2 regions of the Paenibacillus sp. IHB B 3084 genome follow, and region 1 is predicted to be linked to the other one. Evidence: riboswitches for the same ligand, from Rfam matches in the RefSeq annotation. Region 1 holds a riboswitch; the other holds the start of a gene.

Region 1 (11,555 bases):
AACAGCAGGAAGAACAGCCGAAAGCACAAGTCCTGACCTACGGAAATCTGCGCATTGATTTTGATCATTTTATGGTCACCCGCAACGGAATCCAAATTCAGTTAACAGCTAAGGAATCTGATATTCTGAAGCTATTTGTCACCCATCCAAACCGTGTATTTACCAAAGCGCAATTATACGGGTTTATCTGGAAAGAAGACTATATGGGCGACGAGAACGTGATTAACGTCCATATTCGCCGCCTGCGTGAGAAAATCGAAGAAGATCCCTCACATCCTGTCCACATTAAAACGCTATGGGGCATTGGCTACAAATGGGAGAATGGCTGATATGAACATCGAAAACATTTCTGAATGGATCGTCGTCCTCATCCTGTCCGTCGTTATTGTATGGCTCTGGCGGGAACGGGTGGCCCAAAAGCGCAAAATAAAGGATATCCGAAACGCACTGGAACGAATTGTAACCGTTAATCATGCGGAAAAGCTGCTATATGTCACAGGTGATACCGAGTTGCAAAGGCTCATGACGGAAATTAACCGTTTGCTGGACTTGAATTTGAGAGTGTCTGTGGATTACAACCGAAGCCAAATCGCCATGCGCAAAATGATTTCAAACATTTCCCACGACCTTAAGACCCCGCTTACGGTGGTGCTCGGGTATGCCGAGATGCTGGATGCCGATCCGCATATTTTGCCGGAAGAACGTGCAAAGCTGTTATCCAGGATTCATCAGAAGACAAGCGAAGCGATTGAGCTGATCGGAAGCTTTTTTAGCTTGGCGAAGCTGGAGGCTAATGATACGGACATTCCGTTGACCCGGCTGGAGGTGGGAGAGCTGTGCAGACGCAGCATTTTGCAGTTTTATGATCTGCTGACAGCTCAGGGTTTTGCTGTGCATATTGATATCCCGGAGCACCCCATTCATGCCTTGGGGAACGAAGGAGCGATTGGGCGGGTGCTGAACAATCTGATCTCGAATGCGATTCGCTACGGTGCCGATGGTCGGACACTGGGACTGACTCTAACGGAACAGCAGGACACGGTGCGTATAGAGGTATGGGATCGGGGGCAAGGCATACAGGAGCCTGAGCAGGACAAGGTTTTTGAACGTATGTACACGCTTGAGGATTCCCGCAATAAGGCGATACAGGGCAGCGGGCTGGGTCTTACGATTGCCAAACGTCTGGTTGAGACGATGAACGGAGAGATTCATTTGAGCAGCATACCTTATGAGCGGACGGTCTTCTCTTTTACATTGAAAAAAATCAACTATTAATCGAACTTAATAATTTTGTAAGAAACGGGAAAGAAAAATGAACATTTCACCCTTTATGCTTGAATTATCAACAGTATACGAAGGGAGAACACCCATGACTTACATATTACGGACGCATCAACTGACCAAGGCCCTGAAGGGCAACGAAATTGTAGCGGGGGTCAGCATGAATGTGCGCCAGGGGGAAACTTATGGCTTTCTCGGTCCCAATGGGGCGGGCAAGACAACGATTATGAAAATGATTACGAACCTGCTCAAGCCGACCTCGGGTGAGATTGAATTGTTCGGTGAAAAATTAACGCCAAAGTCGTACCACCTGCTCGGACGGATGGGCTCGATTATTGAATACCCGATTTTTTATGACAGGCTGACCGCCCGGCAAAATCTCGAACTTCATTGTGAATATATGGGCTATTATAACAAGCAGGCTGTTCGGGATGCACTGGAGCTGGTGAACCTGCGAAACGCAGATGACAAGCCGGTAAAGGATTTCTCACTGGGGATGAAGCAGCGTCTCGGGATCGCCCGAGCGATTGCGACCAAGCCGGAGCTGCTGATTTTGGACGAACCCATTAATGGATTGGACCCGGTGGGGATCAAGGAAATCCGCCAATTGTTCCACATGCTGTGCAAGGAATATGGTATGACGATCCTTGTGTCCAGCCACATTTTAGTGGAAATTGAGCAAATTGCCGATACGGTGGGTGTGATTAATCACGGTCGACTGATTGAGGAAGTGTCGATGGAACAGGTGCGGGAAACCAATACGGAATACATCGAATTTACGACCAATGACTGCAAAAAAGCGGCCTACGTCCTCTCCCATCACCTGAATCTGACGAATATCCGAGTGCTAAACGATCAGAATATACGCATTTACGATACAAGTGTACCCCAGAAGCAAATTACGAAAACGCTCATTTTAAATGAGGTAGAGGTGGATTCCATCCACCAAAAAAATAGTACGCTGGAAGACTACTTCGTGCGGCTGTTACATGGAGGTGAACTCCATGCTTAAACTGATGCAACTGGAGCTGAAAAAGTTTCATTTGGCGGGATACATCCGTTCGGCGCTGATTGCCAACGCATGTATTTTAGGCCTGTTCATCATTATTGCGCTAGACAGCCAAAGTGAAGGAGTGCCCGAATTTACACGGTACGCTGAGCTTTTGGACCTCCTGGACTATATGGTCAGAGCCACATTTATTATTTTTGCCTCCGTCCTGCTGTGCCGCTTTATTGTGAGCGAATTTAAGTCCAAGTCGATTAACATCTTGTTCATGTACCCGATTGACCGCAAAAAGCTGATGGTCGCCAAACTCTTGATCGTGTTGCTGTTTACGTTCCTGTCCATTATTTTATCGGAAATCATCATTACGGCAGCTATTCATCTATTAAATCAGTTCGTCGTTATTGTACCGGATAAGCTTAGCCTCACTATACTAGGACAGCAATCAGTACGGACACTGATCAATGCGGTTGCAGCAAGCTTTATGGGGCTGGTTCCGCTGTACATGGGGATGCGAAAATACTCGATACCTACCACCATTGTGAGCTCGATCCTGATCGTAGCCCTGCTGTTTTCGAATAATAACGGCGCTACACTTAGCTCCATTGCGCTTGTGCAGATCGGGTTCGCCGCGCTGGGGATGCTCGTAGCTTATGCGGCCATCCGTCGTATCGAGTACAAAGATATTACCTCGTAATATGTAATTTTGTAAAACGCTTTCAAAAAATAAATGAAAACCTTTGTTCAATGTAACACATATTTTTCACTGGACTTCATTCTAAAACAGGTATATCCTATAGGAGAAATTAAAAAACGGAATAAGGATCTTCGGGGTAGGGTGTGATTCCCAACCGGCGGTATGGCTCATGGAGCTAAGCCCGCGACTCTGTATCTGGCAACAAGATACGGACTGATTTGGTGAGATGCCAAAGCCGACGGTAAAGTCCGGATGGAAGAAGATCGAAGCATGAACATGCCGCAAAGTGAATGAATGCTGTGTTATTGGTTTTGCAGCAACTTCATTTAACTTGCATAAAGCGGCAAGTTTATTTGATCAACCCCCGTCTTGCATGGCCTATCGCCATGGACGGGGGTTTTTGTGCCACCGGTCCTGTATTCGCAAGGAGCTAATTGAGTATGAGTCAATCATCAACTGTACTAACATCCAAAGGTTTTGATCGTAGCTCCCACATGAAAAGCGGTTTTTGGCTAGTCGCGATTGGAGCGGCCTTGTGGGGCGCGGACCCGCTGTTTCGTATTATTTTGCTCAAATCATTTACCTCTACACAAATTGTGCTGATGGAGCATGTGCTGCTCTTTATCTCCCTGGCACCAGTGCTGTGGAAGCATCGCGAGGAGCTTAAAGCGGTACGGCTTCGTCAGATTTTGGCCATCTTGTTCGTCTCGTGGGGCGGCTCGGCTCTGGCCAGCGTGATTTTCACAATGGCACTTAGCAACGGTGATCTTAACGCTGTGCTGCTGCTCCAAAAGCTTCAGCCGTTGGTCGCTATTATTCTGGCCCGCGTTATATTGAAGGAAATGCTGCCGCGTAATTTTGGAATATTAATTGTCGTGGCTCTGTTTGGGACGTATCTTCTTACCTTCGGCTGGTCGCTCCCCTTCGGACATGTTCATGATTTCATCCACGTCGGCAGTCTGCTTGCACTAGGAGCAGCGGTCCTGTGGGGCGGTTCGACAGTAATGGGAAGCTACTTGCTTCGTTCGATGAAATATGAGACGGTGACCTCCCTGCGCTTCATGGTGGCTCTCCCTCTGCTGATCGTTCTCACCTCTGTGGAGCATGCACCCTGGAATATGCCTGCTGGCACATGGGCGGGCGCAGCAGTGATTATCAATCTGTTGCTGCAGGCGCTGCTCCCCGGTCTTCTCAGCCTGTTACTGTATTACAAGGGCCTCAGTACGACCAAGGCGTCTTATGCCACGATGGCAGAACTAAGCTTCCCGATGGTCGGCGTTGTAATTAACTGGATCGCTTTCCAGCAGATCGTTACGGTAGCGCAATTGACTGGCTTTATGCTTATCTGGATTACACTCTTTATGATTTCTCGTCAGCAAAAAAACTAACAGGTACAATGTCTGTTACTTACTCCCCCAAGCCAAATCGAGAAGATGCTTTGCATCTCCGATTTGGCTTTTTATGTATAAGTATTAATATTTAACATACTACTTTAGAACTATTTTTAAATAAAAGCGTGTAAAACTAGCAACTATTCCTCGTTTCCCAAAGATTACATCTATAAAATCCTTTGGCTTTTGTCGAATAAAACAATGTAGTGATCATTAGACACAGAGGAGCAAGAACTATGACTAAAGCAAAACAAACGGTTCCATGGTGGAGCAGGTTTCTCAAACAGTTCTATTTAATGCGGACAAAATTGATTGTATCTTTTTTGGCGGTTCTATTGATTCCAAGTGTTCTTATTGGATACTTTTCGTATCAGGGGGCCAAAACCCAGCTTAGCCAGCAGATGGGCAGCTCAATTGATTTCAACCTGTTTTTATTTCGCAGCAACATTAATCAATATGTATCACCTTTAATAAAAGATTTAAATGTATTAGCTACTGAGGTTCAATCCAATACCCTGAATTCCAAGAATGAAGAAATTCAGGCTAAATTTGATGTGATCTTGAAAGCTCATCCCGAGCTGGATGGGGTACTTCTTGGTAATACAAAAGGAGAATATGTTCGTTCACCAAAGAAAGAATCAACGGATTATGATCCCCGTGAAAAAAAATGGTATTCAAATGCGATAGGGTTAAACGGGGAAACAATCATTAGTGCTCCGTCAGTCAGTGCTTCCTCGGGTAATTTAGTGGTCACGTTGTCCAGAAGCTTACCAGATGGTCAAGGAGCTATAGCAATGAACTTGAGTCTGGATAGACTAAGCGAAAGCTTGAAGGAGGTTACGATCGGCAATCGTGGCGGACTGTTTGTGGTTGATGCGAACAGTACAGTTGTGGCGGGTGCTGGAGTAGCCTTTAAGAATACGGGAAAAAAACCGGCAGACTCCATTAAAGGACTACCCGTTATTACCAAGTTAAATGAAGGGGAAATCCAATCATCATCCGCAACGAAAGAAATTCGATTTATGAACAGAGATATGCAATCATTTACACTCGTTGATCCTCTTACGGGATGGAACGTCATCGCCTTGGCAGATCAGGAGGATTATAGCGATTCGGTAGCTCCCATTTTGAGACAAAGCCTAATCGTTATCGCCATATCCACACTGGTTGCTGCTATCATTATTATCCTGATGATTCGCTCGTTCCTGATTCCACTGGGCAAGCTTCAAAATGGAACGCGCGAGGTTCGTGACGGCAACCTTACCGCACGGGTCAATCTGTCCGGCAAGGATGAATTCAGCGAGCTGGCGCAAAATTTTGACCAGATGACACATGCACTGCATACGATGGTTTCCGAGGTCAACCAAACGTCGTCCCGACTCGCGTCCTCCTCCCTGATGATCAAGGAAAGCACGGAGCAAACGACGGAATCCGTACAGCATGTAGCGGAAACGGTTATGGAATCCGCCGAAAATGCGACTACCAGCGCAGAGGCATCCGAGCAAACGGCCAATGCCGTTGAGGAAATGGCCAAGGGCGTCAGCACCATTGCGGAATCGGCGAGCTCCATCGTAGATTCAGCAGGACAGACTGAGCATGACGTAGCCAAAGGCAGCCAAATGATCGGTAGCGTACGCACACAGATGGACCGTATTTTGGAAGCTGTGACCCAAACCGCCAGCCTGATGGATGAGCTGTCACAGCTCTCTGACGATGCGAAGCAGATGAATAGCGCGATTGCTGCCATTGCCAAGCAGACCAACCTGTTGTCGCTGAACGCGTCAATCGAAGCCTCCAGAGCAGGCGAAGCCGGGCGTGGATTCGCTGTGGTAGCCGTGGAGGTTCGCAAGCTGTCGGAGCAATCCAAGGAAAGCGCGGATTCCATCAGCCAGATCATTACACAGATGCTGGATCTGATCCAGCGTTCCACGGCTACGATGAACGGTAATGTCCGTAACCAGGTGGGCGAGGGACTGCGTATTAGCCAAGATGCAGAAGGTGCCTTCACGAATATTGAGCGCTCCACATCTCATATTGTGGAACAGATTCAAAGCGTATCCGCAGCCGCTGAACAAATTTCGGCCAGTACGGAGGAAGTTTCGGCTACTGTTACCCATCTGGCAAGCCTGTCCCGCAATTCGGCGGATAGCTCACAGACGACCTCCGCAGCCGTTCAGGAGCAAATGGCGGCGATGGAAGAAATCGCTTCTTCCTCTCAGGAGCTGTCCAATATGGCGCAGGATTTGCAAGAGCTGGTTAAGCGATTCAAGATTTAGTGCCTGCAATACATCTGCACCTGTTCAACCTAAAAAAGCCTTCATCCGTATACAAAATACGGGCGAAGGCTTTTAATATGTTAGGGCATTAGACGATATCTCAATACTTGGATCAAATACTCATCTGTCCGGTCAACTGGCGGCGTCTTTCCCCTTCCGGGTCATGCTGAACTGAGATGCCTTGATGAAAAATGGTCGTAGCACGCGATTCCCTGTCGTATACCGGCCACTCCCTTTCCGACAGCACAGGCTTCCCATCACGTGCAAAAGCAACCCATGCCTGCTGCATATCTTGAGCCAGCTTCTGCATCGACGGTTGAATCTCTAATCCAAACTTACCTAGCAGTTCCAGATTATCGAAAACAAACGCAATTTCCGCGCCGTGAACCGCTTGTCCGAATACTGGATGCCCCGGCAGCGTCCAGTCAAAACGGTACATCCACACCGGGGCATGTACCGCTTGTGCAACCGCCAGAGCCAGCGCAGGCCGCCAGAAGAACAGATCGGTCAGCATCTGCGCTTGCCCCTCAATCGTAACAGGGAATGGTTCCGTCAAATCGCCAACATCTGACATGCCCGTCATTATTTCCAATGCCTGACTCGCCGTCGACTTGTTCATCAGATGGGATTCCTTACGAATAAAGTAAGCACCCTCATGCAAATTCGTTCCGATCAGAACGGATACCTGCTTGGCTGATCCTTTGGCAATCGCAGATAAAGGTACGTCAGGCAAGGTCACACCGTCCACAACGGGTTGATAGAGCATTGCCAGTCCCGGGCCGATCATTTCATGCGTCTTGGCCATGGCAAGCATGAGCGTCTCCGTCGGCAGTGTAAACAATCGTTCCGGATGCAGGGTGTCCACCCCCAACTGCTGGAGATATGCAGCCGTGACTTGCTCCGCCTGTGAAGTCGGCAGCACCTGCGATGCTCCGCTTTGTAAAATAGCACGCTGGAACAGGCCCTCTGCGGCTGGCATAGCCAATAACGCGGCAATGCTCATAGCTCCCGCTGATTCACCGAACACCGTCACCTCGTCCGGGTTACCGCCAAATGCGGCGATATGGTCCCTAACCCATTCCAAGGCAGCAATCTGATCCAGCAGCCCCGCATTAGAGGTCAGTCCGTCTCCCCGTGGAGTCAGGTGCAAAAAGCCCAACGGCCCGAGCCGATAATTGAGCGTAACGACGACAACATCGCCATTTTCTGCCATCCGTGCCCCATCATATAATGGAATAATTCCCGACCCGGTTACAAAGGCTCCGCCGTGAATCCACACCATCACGGGTCGTCCCTTTGCAGGTGCCTCCGAAGCAGGCGTCCAGACGTTCAGGTACAAGCAGTCCTCCGACTGCTCAGGCGGTTCCACCAGATTCCCGGTCATACTCTCAGCAGATGGCATAGGCTGCGGACAGATCGGCCCAAAGCGCGTTGCATCTCGTACCTCTTCCCAAGGCTTCAAAGGCTGAGGCGCGTGAAAACGCAGTTCCCCCACAGGAGGCTGTGCATATGGAATGCCCTTCCATACATGATATCCATTCACCGTTTCCCCACGAAGCTGACCCAGGCGGGTATGTATTGTAATACTTTCCATATATGAAGCCTCCTTTAACCTGTATGTTCAGTATTAAATATTCAACACAGCATTATATCAATCATTTCATATTTCTATTATACCCTTTGCGCAGGCCCAAACCAAAAATCGAACAAAGCTAATCCAAAATTAACAAAGCCACACACAAAAAAATGCCGGGAACGCTTTCTACGCTCCGGCATTTTTATGGAAACAAAAGATGATAAGCGATTAATCACGAACCTCTTCCTTCGGGATCAGCTTGTATATTTCTTCGCTTTCCATCGAATCAATCAGTCGGTCCAGCCACTTGTAATAAGCCACAGCCTGCTTCATTTTCAAACGATCCTGCTGGAGAACAGCCTTAAATTCCTCATATTCCCCATCCCGCTCCAGCAATCTGTCCAGCTCCTCAATGGCCTTGCGCAGCACCAGCAAATTCGTTTCAACCGCTTTTCTCCATTTAATAGCAAAGAAGTCTGTGAACGTTTGATGCCAGTCATATTCGACTTCATACAAATCCTTGCGTGAGCCTTTGCTCCACACCTTGTTGACCATTTTCAAATCCAGCAGTGTTCGGACACCGGTACTCATGCTCGTTTTGCTCATTTCCATTTCACGGCCCATTTCGTCCAGCGTCATCGGTTTATCCGCAAAAAAAAGCAAACCGTACAAATGCCCCGCAGACAGGGTGATCCCATACAAGTCCATATTTTTACCTATAGCTTCTATGACACGTTTGCGAATTTTTTGCAGCGAAGCCTGCTGCTCATCACCTAACTGGTACAAGCTCATGCTTGCAACCTCCTAATTTTAGAGCATTTTGCCTAAGATCGTATGAACGACTTTTACCCGTAACCGATTGGCTTTGACGCAACACATGAAATCTTTCAATTAAAAATGAAATGTTTCAAAAACAAAGCTTCTGTCTATATTACAACAGCATGGGTCGTTCAAAATCACAATTCGCAAAATTGCTAATGATAGTAAACTTTTAAAATTATGGATATACATAAATCTTTTGCTTATGATTATATTTCATTGTCTATTTTAAAAAAAGAGCTATCGGTTGTAAAGTTCCGAATGTTTGAGCATTCTATAGAACGAAGGAGCATATGGCAGGAAACTTTGTACAGTTTTTTCCGTACGTACTTTACGAACAGTTTTTTTGTTTGAAATGTAAGCAATGCTTCTGTTACAATTAATTTTGTCATTAACCATTTAGGATGTTCAAAATGTTGATTTTTATACTCATTCCTTAATGTAACACGGGGTTAATATCAAGCAAAGTATAGAAAGAAGAGGTGTATGTATGACGATTTTGGAAGTCAAAAATGTCAGCAAACTCTTTGGTCCTCACGCAGAGCAAGGTGTTCCGCTCCTGGAGCAAGGCTGGGGCAAGGAAAAGTTGGCCAAAGAAAAACAGATTACTGTTGGTGTCAACAAGGCCAACATGGAAATTAAGCAAGGTGAAATTTTCGTTATTATGGGCCTTTCGGGCAGTGGCAAGTCCACTTTAGTACGAATGCTAAATCGCTTGATTGAACCTACCTCCGGTGAAATTCTGGTACACGGCAAGGATCTCCGCAAGATGAACAAAGAACAACTCCGCGAAGTTCGCCGTAAAACCATCAGTATGGTTTTTCAAAAATTCGCCCTGTTCCCACATCGGACTGTATTGGAAAATGTAGAATACGGCCTTGAAATTCAAAAGGTAGAAAAAACGAAACGCCAGGAAAAGGCACAGCAAGCGCTGGAACTGGTCGGCCTTAAAAACTGGGGCGATAAAATGCCCGATGAACTGAGTGGCGGTATGCAGCAGCGGGTCGGTCTGGCACGGGCGCTGGCTAATGACCCTGAAGTGCTTTTGATGGATGAAGCATTCAGCGCACTGGACCCCCTCATTCGCCGTGACATGCAGGATGAGCTGCTGGAGCTTCAAGATAAAATGAAGAAAACGATTGTGTTTATTACCCATGACCTGGATGAAGCGCTGCGGATCGGTGACCGGATTGCATTGATGCGGGACGGATCGGTCGTGCAGATCGGTACACCGGAAGAAATTATGATCCAACCGGCTAACTCTTATGTAGCCCGCTTCGTCGAGGACGTGGATCTGTCCAAGGTATTGACGGCTGCTCATGTTATGCTTCGTCCAGAAACGATCACAATGGATCGCGGTCCGCGTGTTGCTCTGGAATTGATGCGCGAACGCGGGATTTCCAATCTGTTCGTCATTGATCGTACCAAGAAGCTGTTGGGCGTTATCAATGCAGAAGATGCTGTCCATGCGCTGCGCAATAATTTGAAGATTGAAGATATTCTCATGACGGACGGACCGCAAGTTGCTGCGGAAACGTTCATTAATGATTTGTTCGAAATTACAAGCTCGGCCAAGGTCCCTCTGGCTGTGGTCGATGACAAACAGAAGCTGTTGGGTGTTATCGTCCGTGGAGCTTTGCTGGGCGCACTTGGCGGAGATGTAACCACCACGAAGGAGGTGAATGCCCTTGATTCCGAAACTGCCAATCGCTGAGTGGATTCAAAGCATTGTAGACTGGATGGGTATTCATCTGGCTGGATTGTTTAATGTTATCTCTTCTGTTATTGAAGCTGTTGTAGGCTTTTTCTCTGGGCTGTTCATGCTTCCGCACCCTCTCGTGTTCATCGTGATCATCGGGATTATCGCGTTTATGATCGGCCGGGTTCAGCTTACGCTGTTTACCGTCATCGGCTTCCTGCTAGTTGACAATCTCGGCTATTGGAGCGAAACGATGAATACGCTCGGACTGGTCATCACATCCGCACTCGTATCCATTGTCATCGGGATTCCAATCGGGATCTGGTGTGCATATAGCAAAACGGCATCACGCATTATTACGCCTTTGCTTGATTTTATGCAGACGATGCCCGCGTTCGTGTACCTGCTCCCTGCGGTTACCTTTTTCAGCCTTGGTGTTGTACCGGGCGTAATCGCATCTGTTATCTTCGCGATCCCTCCAACCATTCGCATGACGAATTTGGGGATTATGCAAGTGTCGGGTGAATTGGTCGAAGCCTCCGACGCATTCGGTTCAACCTCGGCGCAAAAGCTGTTCAAAGTACAACTGCCGCTGGCTATGCCAACCTTGATGGCTGGTATTAACCAGACGATTATGCTGTCACTGTCTATGGTTGTTATTGCTTCTATGATCGGTGCGGAAGGTATTGGTGCCGTAGTATACCGTGCCGTGACACAGCTCCAAATTGGTAAAGGTTTTGAGGCCGGATTGGCTGTCGTTGTTCTGGCTATCGTGCTTGACCGTTTCACGCAGAACCTGTTCAAACCAACGAA
Region 2 (11,555 bases), 1.6 Mb from region 1:
TATTACGCGAACCACTCAAAACGTCAGGGGTGGACAACACCACAATCGCAGATTGCCCGGCACCCGCCGCCGGGATTTCATTTGGAATAGCTTTTGCAAGCGCCCCAAGCACAGCGTTATACAACCGCATCGTAATCGTATGCCTCACGCCCACCGCAGCCGGATATACCGGATTAACCAGCGTACCCGCCGGTGCAATGACCGAAATGGGTCGTGTAATACCTCCGTTAACCGGAATAAACGGATCAGAACTAATAATATAGTTGATTAATCCCTGGAACAGAAACGAATGCTTTTTCCCGTTCGTCACGAGATTAAATGCCGTTCTCACCTGTGGATCACAGTTGGAAAAATCAAGCGTAATGCTTCCATCCTTGACCACAACCGACACGGCCAGACGCACAGGGGTATCCGAAACCATATCATCGTCCAGATAATCAGCAAAGCTGTAAGTGCCGTCGGGAATTTGTTCGATGACCTTGCGGGCACGAAGCTCCCCCTGATCCATCAGGTCCTGCATACTGTCCTTCACGGCTTGGACACCAAACTTGTTCACCAGCGTATGCATCCGCTGTTCGGCTGTATTGACAGCAGCCACCATCGCATTAAAATCACCCAGATTGAGCTGTGGCGCCCGGCTGTTCGCATTCAGAAACAAATGGACGTCCGCATTGGCTTGACCACGCTTATAAAGCTTCACCGGAGGTATACGTAAACCTTCCTGGTGAATATCCGTGGCCTCGGGCGAAATACTGGAGGGTACCAGGCCGCCTACATCACTGCAATGAACAAATGCCCAGGCGTAGGATATCAGCTCACCGTCCACAAAAATAGGTTTGAATACATGAACATCTGGCAAATGTGTCGCCAATCCGTCGGTGGAATACGGCTCATTGGTAATGATAATATCGCCCGGTTCCAGCGGCTCACACGCCTCTGCTGCACGCTGTAAGCTTAAACCCAAAAATATAGTTACACCAACAGTTTTTGGGTAAACAAAAAACTCTCCCGACGGCGTCGCTAAGGCAGTGGCAAAATCCGCCGACTCCTTCACAAATGTCGTGAACGATGTCCGTTCAATAATGTGGCCCATTCCCGCCGCAATCGCATTATAATAACTTCGCATGATTTCCAGTGTTGCCGGATCTGTCTTCATCCGCATACCTCTTTTCGTTTCAAAATCAGGTTGCCGGACGGATCCGTCACGCCATACCAGCCGTTCAGCACAAGAACGGTTGTGTCATCCTGTTCGACGATAGCTGGTCCTTCGAACCGATGGCCTGCACGCAGCTCGGTACGAGCGTATACATCAGCGGTATAATCCGTTCCGCCATAGACAATACGTCGTGTTCCCGAAGGCTGAATTTGATCCGTCGCCTCTGGAATGGAGGCAATCTGAGGTTTAATCGTATGGCCTGCCAACCGTACCCGCAGGTTAATCAACTCTAATACGGCAGAAGGATCACTGTGCCCGTATTGACGATGATGCAGTTCGTGAAAAGCGGTGACAATCCGTTCACCGTTTCCGTCTTCCAGCATGGAGCGATCCAGCGGAAGCTCAATTTCAAAGGCTTGTCCGCTGTAACGTGCATCCATCGAGTAATGAAGTGCGATCCCTTCCAGCCCCTCCACCTGCTGCTGATCAAGCCACTGCCGCGCCTGTTCTGCCAAAACATCAAATTCACGTGCGAGCGAATCGGAAGGATACTCATCAAACCGCTGCTGTAAAGATAATACTGCATCATAGGCAAAATCAGCCGACAGTGCTCCTAGCGCACACAACGTACCGGGATTCGGTGGAACCAGAACACTCTGTGCCTGAATTTCCTCTGCCAAAAAATTAGCCGTTACCGGTCCGCCGCCGCCAAAGGCAAGCAGACTGAATTCCCGTGGATCAAAGCCGTGCTGCTCCATCACCGCGCTTAGCTCTGCATACATATTCGCCACAGCTACCTGAATCATTCGGTCGGCGGCCATTCGTTCATCTGTTCCCAAGTGCTCGGCAATGGGACGAATTGCTTGCGCAGAACGTTCAGGGAAAAGCTGTACATGCCCTGCGGCGAACCTATCCGAATTCAAATATCCGCACAAAAGAAACGCATCCGTCAAAGCAGCTCTTTCCCCCGTGCCGTAACAGGCAGGCCCCGGAGACGAACCGACTGACTCCGGTCCTACCTTAAGCAGCCCTCCATTGTCAATCCAGGCAAAGGAACCGCCGCCTGCCCCTACCGAATACATCGAAACGGAAGGTAGCATAATCGGCATCCCTGCCAACTGATTGGTTTGTGTGAATGTAGGCTTACCGGCTTCAATAATGGAAATATCGGCACTCGTGCCCCCCATATCAAAAGTGATGACATTGGCAATATCTGCAGATTTTGCGGCTTGTACTGCACCGATTACCCCTGCGGCGGGTCCGGAAAACAAAGTTCGTACTGGCGCCTGTGCAGCTGTGCCAATATCCATAATACCGCCATTCGATTGCGTAATAAAAGGTTGCGTCTGAACTCCTTCTTCATTCAAACGTTCACGAAGCGTTTCAAAGTAACGCTGGACGTTTGGCTGAATATACAAGTTAACGGACGTCATAGCCGCCCGCTCGTATTCCCTCATCTGAGGCCACAAGGCGGAAGACGCATTCACACCCAACTGGGGAGCGATCTCACGTATCCGCTGAACAGCCAATTGCTCATGCTGCGGGTTTTTATAGCTATGCAGGAAGCAAACCACTACCCCGCTCACCCCGGAATCCAGCGCCCCGCGAATCGCTTGATCCAGACTATCAGAATCTAATGAGGTATGTACCGTACCGTCATGCAGCATGCGCTCTTTTACCGTAAAGACCCGTTCTCTCGGCACAAGCGGCTCAGGCAGTCTGGAACGAAAATCATATGGTATCGGCAGCCGTAAACGCTGGAGAGCCAGCAAATCCCGGAATCCCTCGGTTACGATGAGTGCAATCGCCTCACCGCGACGCTGTAGTAACGTATTTAGACCTATTGTAGTGCCGTGCACGAAGTAATGTATGTCCTCCGGCTTGATGCCACGCTCTTTCAACAAGGCTAATCCATTTGCAATCCCCTGTGCAGGGTCCAACGGAATGGTTGGAGTTTTCACTCCCCATAGCTTGCCGTTCTGATTGTCCAATATGGTTAAATCCGTAAATGTTCCCCCAATATCAATCCCTAATCTCCATGAATCGCCCAACCTTTACTGCCTCCTCTTGTTACGCACAATCTCTCTGCTATAATTACGACTAATTCTATCGACATTATATAAATAAATCAAGATATTCGATAAAATTCGACAATATTATCAAGAGTATTTTTGTGCTACCCTAAGTTCAGAGAAGGATGGATTCCATCGCTCTTTACTCTTCACTGCTGACCTGACGATTCTCAGGTTTCTTGGAGAATACGCGCTTCCACGCCTCTGGACCGCCCGGTACGCGCCATATGCGGTAAGCCAACATGAGCATCGAATAAACGACATAACCTAGTGAAATACTTGCCTCACAGGTCAAAGTGGTAGTAAAACGCAGGCGATCTACCCAATAGGGCACAACAAACAGCTTGGGCGTGCAGTTCATGCGCACAAAGCTGGAGGCAAAACCGATCAGTGACGTTTTCAGTCCCCAGAGAATACCGGTAGAGGTAGCCGTATAAGCAGCATCAGCAAGACTGATATTGGTGGACCATTCCATTTTCGACATTTTCACATGGGATAGCGTATGACGTATCCATCGGTGAAAGGAGCGTGTTCCTTTCAGCAGAATCCGAATATCGTGTATAAATAGCTTGATTTTCTCTTTATCGATGGTGCCGCTGTCAATAGAAGCATCGGTTTTATGTATGTTTTTGTTGCGATCGAGTCGATAGAGTAGCCCTTTCTGCAAACTTGCCAGCAGAATAGCCGGAATGTCATAGTTTATTTTAATCCACCCGTACAGAAATCTGATCTCCAGATGCGCCCGGTCATCATTATCATGCTTGGCAATATCCAGCTTCAATCGGATACGGGAGAGCAGAACAGCCAGCACAAGTAACAAGACGACGATGATGGCGATACCGATCCATTTCCACACTGGCGAGTCCTCCCTTCCTTTTTTCTACATAGATATACCATGGCAAAAATAGTATGACCCTTCACCCGGAAAACATGCATCCTGAAACGCTAAACAGCCAGCCCCATTACGCAAGGACTGGCTGTTTTCTAAATTTCGAACCTTTAACAATGAAGAGAAACCTGTAAAACAAGCTCCTGTCAGGCATCAAGATTCCGTATCGTTCATATCCGGGTGATTACTCTCCAAACGTTCGAACAACAATTGTGTCTCTTCCTCCAAATTATCCGAGTCCTCAAACTGCTCAGGCTGCGGCAAATCCGCCAAAGAGCCCAGACCAAAATAATCCAAAAATGACTTCGTCGTACCGTACAAAATCGGCCGTCCGATAGCCTCAGCCCGACCTTTTTCCTCAATAAGCTCCTTGTTGACCAGAGTATGTATGGCCCGCTCAGATTTGACACCGCGAATATCTTCGATTTCAACTCTTGTAATGGGCTGGCGGTAGGCCACAATGGCAAGTGTCTCCAAGGCCGCTTGCGACAGCGAGGCACGTGCCGGAGAGTAGGCGAGCTTTTCAAAATAAGGTGCATGTTCGGATAAGGTTGCAAGCTGATAGTGCCCGGCGATACGGACAATTTGCAGACCTCTTCCTCCCTGCTCCATGTCCTGCTTCATATCCTCCAGACCCTTTTCAACCAGTTCTTGCTGCTGCTCTACAATGTCGGCGATCTGCTTGGCGGACAACCCTTCCTCTCCCGCGAGAAACAGCAGCCCCTCAATAATTGATTTCAGCTTCAGATAATCCATTAACCCGTAAATCCCCTCTCCACTCCATTACAATATCATCGAAAAGCTTCTCCTGATAGCAGAAAATCTGCTTCATTTTCATCAATTCGAGGATAGCCAAAAAGGTGACTACCACTTCATGCCGATACATATCCTCATGCATCAGCTTGGAGAACAGAAGCCGTCCCCCCGTTCCTACCATCTCCAACGCCCCGATGACCTGCCGAATACGGTCCTTGACCGAAATCTCATCCCGGTGAATACGGGTTACCGTCGTACGTCGTTCTGCTTTGCGCAGCGCACGCTGAAAAGCCGCGACCAAATCGCTTGCATGCAGCCCATGCACCGGATTGGCGGGTTCGGTGGGCAGGTATGCGCTCAAATCCTCCGGCTCCTTGCCATAGATCAGACTTCGTTCCCATTCACGCTCACTCAGATGGCGGGCAATCCCTTTATATTTACGATACTCCACCAGCTTGCGAACCAGTTCATCCCGTGGATCATAATCCTCTTCTTCATAAAAATCCAAATCATCATATTCCATTACAGGTGGCTTGGGAAGCAGCAATTTACTCTTAATGGATAAGAGCGTCGCCGCCATCACCAGAAACTCGCTCGTAATGTCCAGCTCCAGCTCCTGCATACTGTGCAAAAAAGCCATATACTGATCGGTAATATCACTAATCGGGATATCCTGAATATCGATCTCGGCCTTATCAATCAGATGCAACAGCAGGTCCAGCGGACCCTCGAATGTTTCCAGCTTGTAATTTACGACTGTCAATGTGCTTCCCCCTGCCTTACTCCAATCATCATTCAACAATACCTTTCCCCGTTAGCACTTATGCTCGACTTTATCAATCCCTCTTTCTGTAGTATATACGTCATCGCCTTGCTTAACAATCCAATCCCTTTTTCCTGCTATAGTTATGTCGTTCAATTCAGGTATTCGCAAAATTAAAACTGCTTGCCCAGATTCGCCATCTCAATCGCAGCCAGTGCAGAATCCCAGCCTTTATTACCAGCCTTCGTACCTGCACGCTCAATAGCCTGCTCAATGTTTTCCGTCGTCACTACACCGAAAATAACAGGCACGCCTGTTTTCAGACTGCTTGCCGCCACACCCTTGGCTACCTCATTGCAGACGATATCATAATGCGAGGTAGAACCACGGATCACCGTACCCAGCGTAATAACGGCATCGTATTTACCGCTTGCAGCCATTTTTTGAGCAATCAGTGAAATTTCAAAAGCACCTGGCACCCAGGCTACATCAATCTCATCTTCCTGCGCTCCATGCCGTTGAAGCGCATCGATTGCACCGCTTAACAGCTTACTTGTAATAAACTCATTAAACCGGCCTACCACAATACCATACTTCAAACCATCCGATACGAGATTACCTTCCAGAAAACGTGCCATATGAATCAACCTCTCTTTTTTAAATTATTTACAATGACATACGACGACGATAATCAATCAAATCCTGAATACTGATCAGCTTCAAATGATGACGGTTGGCGATCACTGCCAAATCGGGTACTCGGGCCATGGACCCATCTTCCTTTATAATTTCGCAAATGACCCCGGCGGGTTTGGAGCCGCAGAGTCGGGCCAGATCGACAGCCGCCTCGGTATGACCCGCACGCTGCAAAACACCCCCATCGCGGGCGATCAGCGGAAACATGTGACCAGGCTTGCGAAAATCGCCCCCTGTGGCTGTCTCGTCGGCCAGCGCACGCACGGTCAAAGAACGCTCGGCTGCTGAAATCCCCGTTGTGGTCTCTCTATGATCTACCGACACCGTAAAGGCTGTGCCGTGGAAATCTGTATTTTGCTCCACCATCGGTTGCAATTCCAGTGCCTCGGCTCTTTGCCCTGTAATCGGTACGCAGACCAACCCGCGGCCTTCGGTAATCATGAAATTAATGACCTCGGGGGACGCTTTTTCAGCCAGAGCGATAAAATCGCCTTCGTTTTCCCGTTGCTCATCATCCACCACGATCACGACTTTACCGTTTTTTAGATCCTCCAGCGCTTCTTCAATGGAATCCAGACGAATTTCCACTTCCTGCTCCAACACACCATATTCCACTACGTCAGCCACTATATTTGAATGGCTCTCACTTCTTCCGCTTTCCATTACGCTTTCCTCCTTATTTCTTGTGGCATCAGGCAAAGCCGTGTTTCGCCAAATAATCCAGACTCATAGGAGCTTTCTCCGTTTCCTCCATCGCCGCTGATCTTCCGTAATTCAAAAGCTGCTCCACATATTTACCTAAAATGTCGCATTCAATATTGACGGTGTCTCCCTCACGTTTGGCCTGCAAGGCCGTCTCAGATAAGGTATGGGGGATGATAGATACGGCAAAGGTATCTCCTGTGCGCTGGGCAACCGTCAAGCTGATGCCGTCGAGTGTAATCGAGCCTTTGAGAAGAATATATTTGAATATTGCCTGATCTGTAGGTGCAACTTCGTACACAACCGCATTCTGGTCTGATGTCACCCGACGAATCGTGCCCGTTCCATCCACATGTCCTTGCACGATATGCCCTCCGAACCTGCCATTCGCCGCCATAGCCCGTTCCAGATTGACCCGGCTACCGGATTTCAACTCTTTCAGATTGCTGCTGCGGTAGGTTTCAGGCATCACATCAACCTTAAAATCCTTAGTACCCACCTGTGTTGCGGTCAGACAAACACCATTCACGGAAACACTGTCTCCTATTTTCAAATCGCCCAATACCACAGAACCCGCAATGCCCAGCACCATCGCTTCTCCACTTCTGGAAATCTGCTGAATGCGTCCCACTTCCTCGACCAATCCGGTAAACATGCCTTCACTCCTTCCCATCTAAAGTTCAGTTTATCCCTAATTCATCAGGCATAAGCGCAAAAACCCCCCAGTCCGGATAATATCCGTCATGGGGGTGATGAGAGTCGAATTTTCAGTATACAAGCGCAGTCCATATACATCCTGAGACCACATGAATGATAAGTTTGCCAATAGAAAGCATGACTGACCATACAACTAAATACGCTCAGAGCGCGTGCGAAAACGAAAGCTTGTAGAACAAGCAATCTTCCGTTTGCTACCTGCAACGAAATAAGCCGTACGTACCATTACGTATGCTAAAAATCGGCACATGTCATGCACATGCGCTTCGTATCCTTCTCCCATCCAGACTATACTGTCGGTCCCGGAATTGCACCAGGTCCACCTTCTGCTGATCGCTCAGCATCCGGGTCACGGACTAAGCCGCGCTGTTCATCGCAGAAGCGATTTACAGACACGTCATCACCGCCGGTGGGGAATTGCGCCCCGCCCCGAAGGATCTTGCTTTATTCAATTGAATTAGCATTAAACTTGTTACGTATATTAGCACCGACTTCTAAAAAAAGCAAGTTATCTGATAGACGCTTCTGCTTTTGTTTTGACATATTGGCTGGAAAGCTCTTCAAACCAGGCTCTATCATTCATGTGAAGCGCCAGATCAATCAGATCGGCCAGTTCTTCGATCCCGAGCTGCGTAGCATGATCGAACGTAATGACCGCTGAAGCGGTTGGTCCGCGGCCACCCTCCGTGCATATATCGTAATCCAGCCGTACATCAACATGCCCGTCGATAAACTCGCATTTCAGAAAATAAATAATCTCGCACATTAAAATGGGACGCACCTGCGTTTCCAGCACACAATCCATCACCTTGGCTGAATAGTGCTGGTTCGTCAGCGTAAATTTGTGATCTGTCGCTGCCAGCGAAGTCCGTCCAAAGTCATCCGTAAATTTCAATTCCACTGGCGTGATATTCATGACCTTGGGTATTTGCTTCTTTATAATTTCGATTATCTCAACTGTATTCAGCTTAATCATACCTGCACCTCATTGCATCTTAAAATTCAGAGAAAGCACTAATTCAACATGTTTCACGTAGGCCTCCACTCCTATATCGGAAATCATTACCTGATTTTTTATGCTTCATCCCATAAACGACAAAAAAGATTCTTCGCGCAACAAGCGCAAAGAATCTTGATCGAACCGGTACCGCAACATCTTATAACAATGTTCAAAGTGTATTATGCAAAAAACTGGATTATAGCTCCGAAATTTCATGTTTCTTTTTCAGAATATTCCATCGGCGTTCAATCTCCTGCTCAAAGGTAGCCAGCGTGGCTTCTTCCTTAAGAAGATGTTTTGTTTTGCCCATTAATTTGAGCCATTCTGCGGCTGGAATCCGTTTTCCCTTGTCCTCCGGATTGTACGTAATCGTCGTACTGCCTTGCTCAATCTCGTACAGCGGGAAGAAGCAAGACTCCACAGCAGCTCCCACAATGCTGGTACCCAGTCTATCCTCGGATTTCCAGTTCAGCGGGCAGGCGCACAGGATTTTACCATAGGCGGTCCCCACGTTATTTGCATACCATTGTGCTTTGGCCGCTTTACGCAGCATATCCTGCGGATGGCTTTCGGCTGCCGTGAAGGCATATGGAATATTGCAGGCAGCCATAATTTGCACCGTATCCTTGTGATGCCCCTGCTTGCCTTTTTGCATTTTGCCTACACCCGACGTACTGGTCATGTGACCGAGCGGAGTGGAGTACGATTGCTGTGAACCTGTATTCATATACCCCTCGTTATCATATTCCAGCATGATCAGCTTATGATTACGCAGAGCCGCACCAATCGCAGAACCCATACCAATATCCATCCCACCGTCACCGCTGATCATGATAAAGGTCGGATCATCCGCCATCTTAATTTCATTGCGGCGCTTCATCTCCATGTAAGCCTCCAGCGCTCCAGAGAGCGTAGCAGCCCCATTTTGAAAAAGATTATGAATCATCGGCTGTTTGTGTGATGTATACGGATAACCTGTCGTGACCACGTATACACAACCGGTCTGGAACAGCACGACGATATCTCCCTCGATGCCTTTGAAAAACAGCTCCAGCGCAGACAGCGCTCCACAGCCTGGACACGCCCCATGACCCGGCGTAAGACGGCGTGGTTTGGTCGTCAGCGAACGCAGCGGCGGTACCTTGACCTTGAGCTTCCCGGTCACCTCATCCGGCGTAACCTGAATGAGACCCGTACGGTACGCATCGCCCCGTGGCGGCTGCATAACTTGCGGCATCACCTTGTCCGGTGAACCCAGATTAATTCCGTAATAATCAAAGGGCTTCTCCGCTCGTCCGGCCTCTGCCGCCTCAATCGCAAGCTGGAAGAACGCCTCTGCATCTTCCGCATAAAAATCCTTGCCCCCCAAGCCAAAGATACGGCTCAACACGAGTGTCCGATTCAGCGGGTCCTCCTGTAAGGCCGCCTTGATTTCGTGCGTCAAATTACCGCCATCGGCGCCGTACGAATCCGCACGTTCACCCACCAGCAGCGCCTTGACATGGCGCAATGCCTCGCGAAGCTGCTCGGCAGGAAACGGTCGGATGATATTCGGACGTATCACACCAGCTTTAATCCCGCGCGCGCGGAGTTGATCCACCACATCCTTGGCCGATTCAGCCGCCGAATTCAACAGGAATACCGCGACCTCAGCATCCTCCATATGATACAGATCCAAAATCGGGTATTCCCGACCGGATAAAGCGGCATATTCTGCTGCTACCTGCTCATATACTCCTTCTGACAGCTTCAGTGCTTCGGACAGCTGAACATGATTATTCGTCAGGTCATCGCCGTTCATATGCGCGCCCACGGTAACAGGATGATCAAAATCCGTAATATTCGGATAATTTAAGTTCGGGTTAGGACCTACAAAACCGCGCACGGTCTCAGCATCGGCAAAATATTGCACTTTACGTTTTTGATGGGACGTATAAAAACCGTCATATGCAACCATTACAGGCAGCCGAACATCGCTATGCTCTGCGATTTTTAGTGCCATGATGTTCATATCATACACAGCCTGTGGTGTACTTGCCGTCAAAATGACCCAGCCTGTATTCAAACCATAGTACAGGTCCGAATGATCCCCGCGAATATCCAGGGGACCACTGACAGCACGTGTCACCAGATTCATAACCATTGGAAAACGAGTACCTGACTGAACAGGTAACTGCTCCAGCATGTACAGGAAACCTTGCGAACTAGTGGCGTTCACAACCCTCGCTCCCGCTGCGGCTGCTCCATAACAAATCCCTGCCGATCCGTGTTCTCCGTCTGCTGCAACCAGCTTAATATTATGCTGCCCTCTCGTTCTCATCTGATCCAGATACTGCGCTACCTCGGTAGATGGAGTAATCGGGAAATATCCCATCATATGATAATTGATCTGCGCAGCCGCCGTAGCTGCCATTTCATTACCGGATTCGAACGTTGTCACTTGCGCGGCGCCTGTCTGTTTGAGTTCTTCCTCCAGTTTTGCCATTACGCACGCCCTCCTTCATATACCGGAAATTGGTGGGCAACTCGATTCTGTTCCGCCCATCCCCATTGCTCGCGACGCGAGCTTAATGCCCCCGATGGGCAAATATCTACACATTTCAGACATCCTTTGCAATACTGGTAATCAATCCCTTGCAAAAATGGAATCATTCTTCCGCGTTTGTCTGCTTGCTCTTCCCATACAAAACAGTAATCCGGGCAAATCGAATCACACTTGGCACAATGGGTACATTTATCAGCTTCATATTCAGGCACATACCCCTGACGTGAACCACTAACATCTCTCGTCATGCTGTTCCCCT

The links. Region 1 has a riboswitch for FMN ahead of ASL14_RS05420 (DMT family transporter). Riboswitches for the same ligand answer to the same signal wherever they lie in the genome.
Region 2: linked by a shared signal. The riboswitch ahead of ribE (riboflavin synthase) and the one ahead of ASL14_RS05420 (DMT family transporter) in region 1 are both predicted to bind FMN.

What each region holds. Positions count from the first base shown of each region.
Region 1 is NZ_CP013203.1:1,157,710-1,169,264, forward strand. Features, by position in the region: gene ASL14_RS05400 (response regulator transcription factor) at 1-329, shown strand, start outside; gene ASL14_RS05405 (sensor histidine kinase) at 331-1,275, shown strand; gene ASL14_RS05410 (ABC transporter ATP-binding protein) at 1,370-2,293, shown strand; gene ASL14_RS05415 (ABC transporter permease) at 2,286-2,981, shown strand; FMN riboswitch at 3,105-3,249, shown strand; gene ASL14_RS05420 (DMT family transporter) at 3,422-4,369, shown strand; gene ASL14_RS05425 (methyl-accepting chemotaxis protein) at 4,609-6,648, shown strand; gene ASL14_RS05430 (carboxylesterase/lipase family protein) at 6,761-8,242, opposite strand; gene ASL14_RS05435 (GbsR/MarR family transcriptional regulator) at 8,453-9,016, opposite strand; gene ASL14_RS05440 (quaternary amine ABC transporter ATP-binding protein) at 9,534-10,757, shown strand; gene ASL14_RS05445 (ABC transporter permease/substrate binding protein) at 10,732-11,555, shown strand, end outside.
Region 2 is NZ_CP013203.1:5,040,824-5,052,378, reverse strand. Features, by position in the region: gene ASL14_RS23655 (hydantoinase B/oxoprolinase family protein) at 1-1,156, opposite strand, end outside; gene ASL14_RS23650 (hydantoinase/oxoprolinase family protein) at 1,153-3,207, opposite strand; gene ASL14_RS23645 (DUF2953 domain-containing protein) at 3,371-4,084, opposite strand; gene scpB (SMC-Scp complex subunit ScpB) at 4,271-4,873, opposite strand; gene ASL14_RS23635 (segregation and condensation protein A) at 4,842-5,636, opposite strand; gene ribH (6,7-dimethyl-8-ribityllumazine synthase) at 5,810-6,274, opposite strand; gene ribB (3,4-dihydroxy-2-butanone-4-phosphate synthase) at 6,303-6,995, opposite strand; gene ribE (riboflavin synthase) at 7,024-7,689, opposite strand; FMN riboswitch at 8,019-8,192, opposite strand; gene ASL14_RS23615 (IDEAL domain-containing protein) at 8,260-8,727, opposite strand; gene ASL14_RS23610 (thiamine pyrophosphate-dependent enzyme) at 8,948-11,236, opposite strand; gene ASL14_RS23605 (2-oxoacid:acceptor oxidoreductase family protein) at 11,236-11,555, opposite strand, start outside.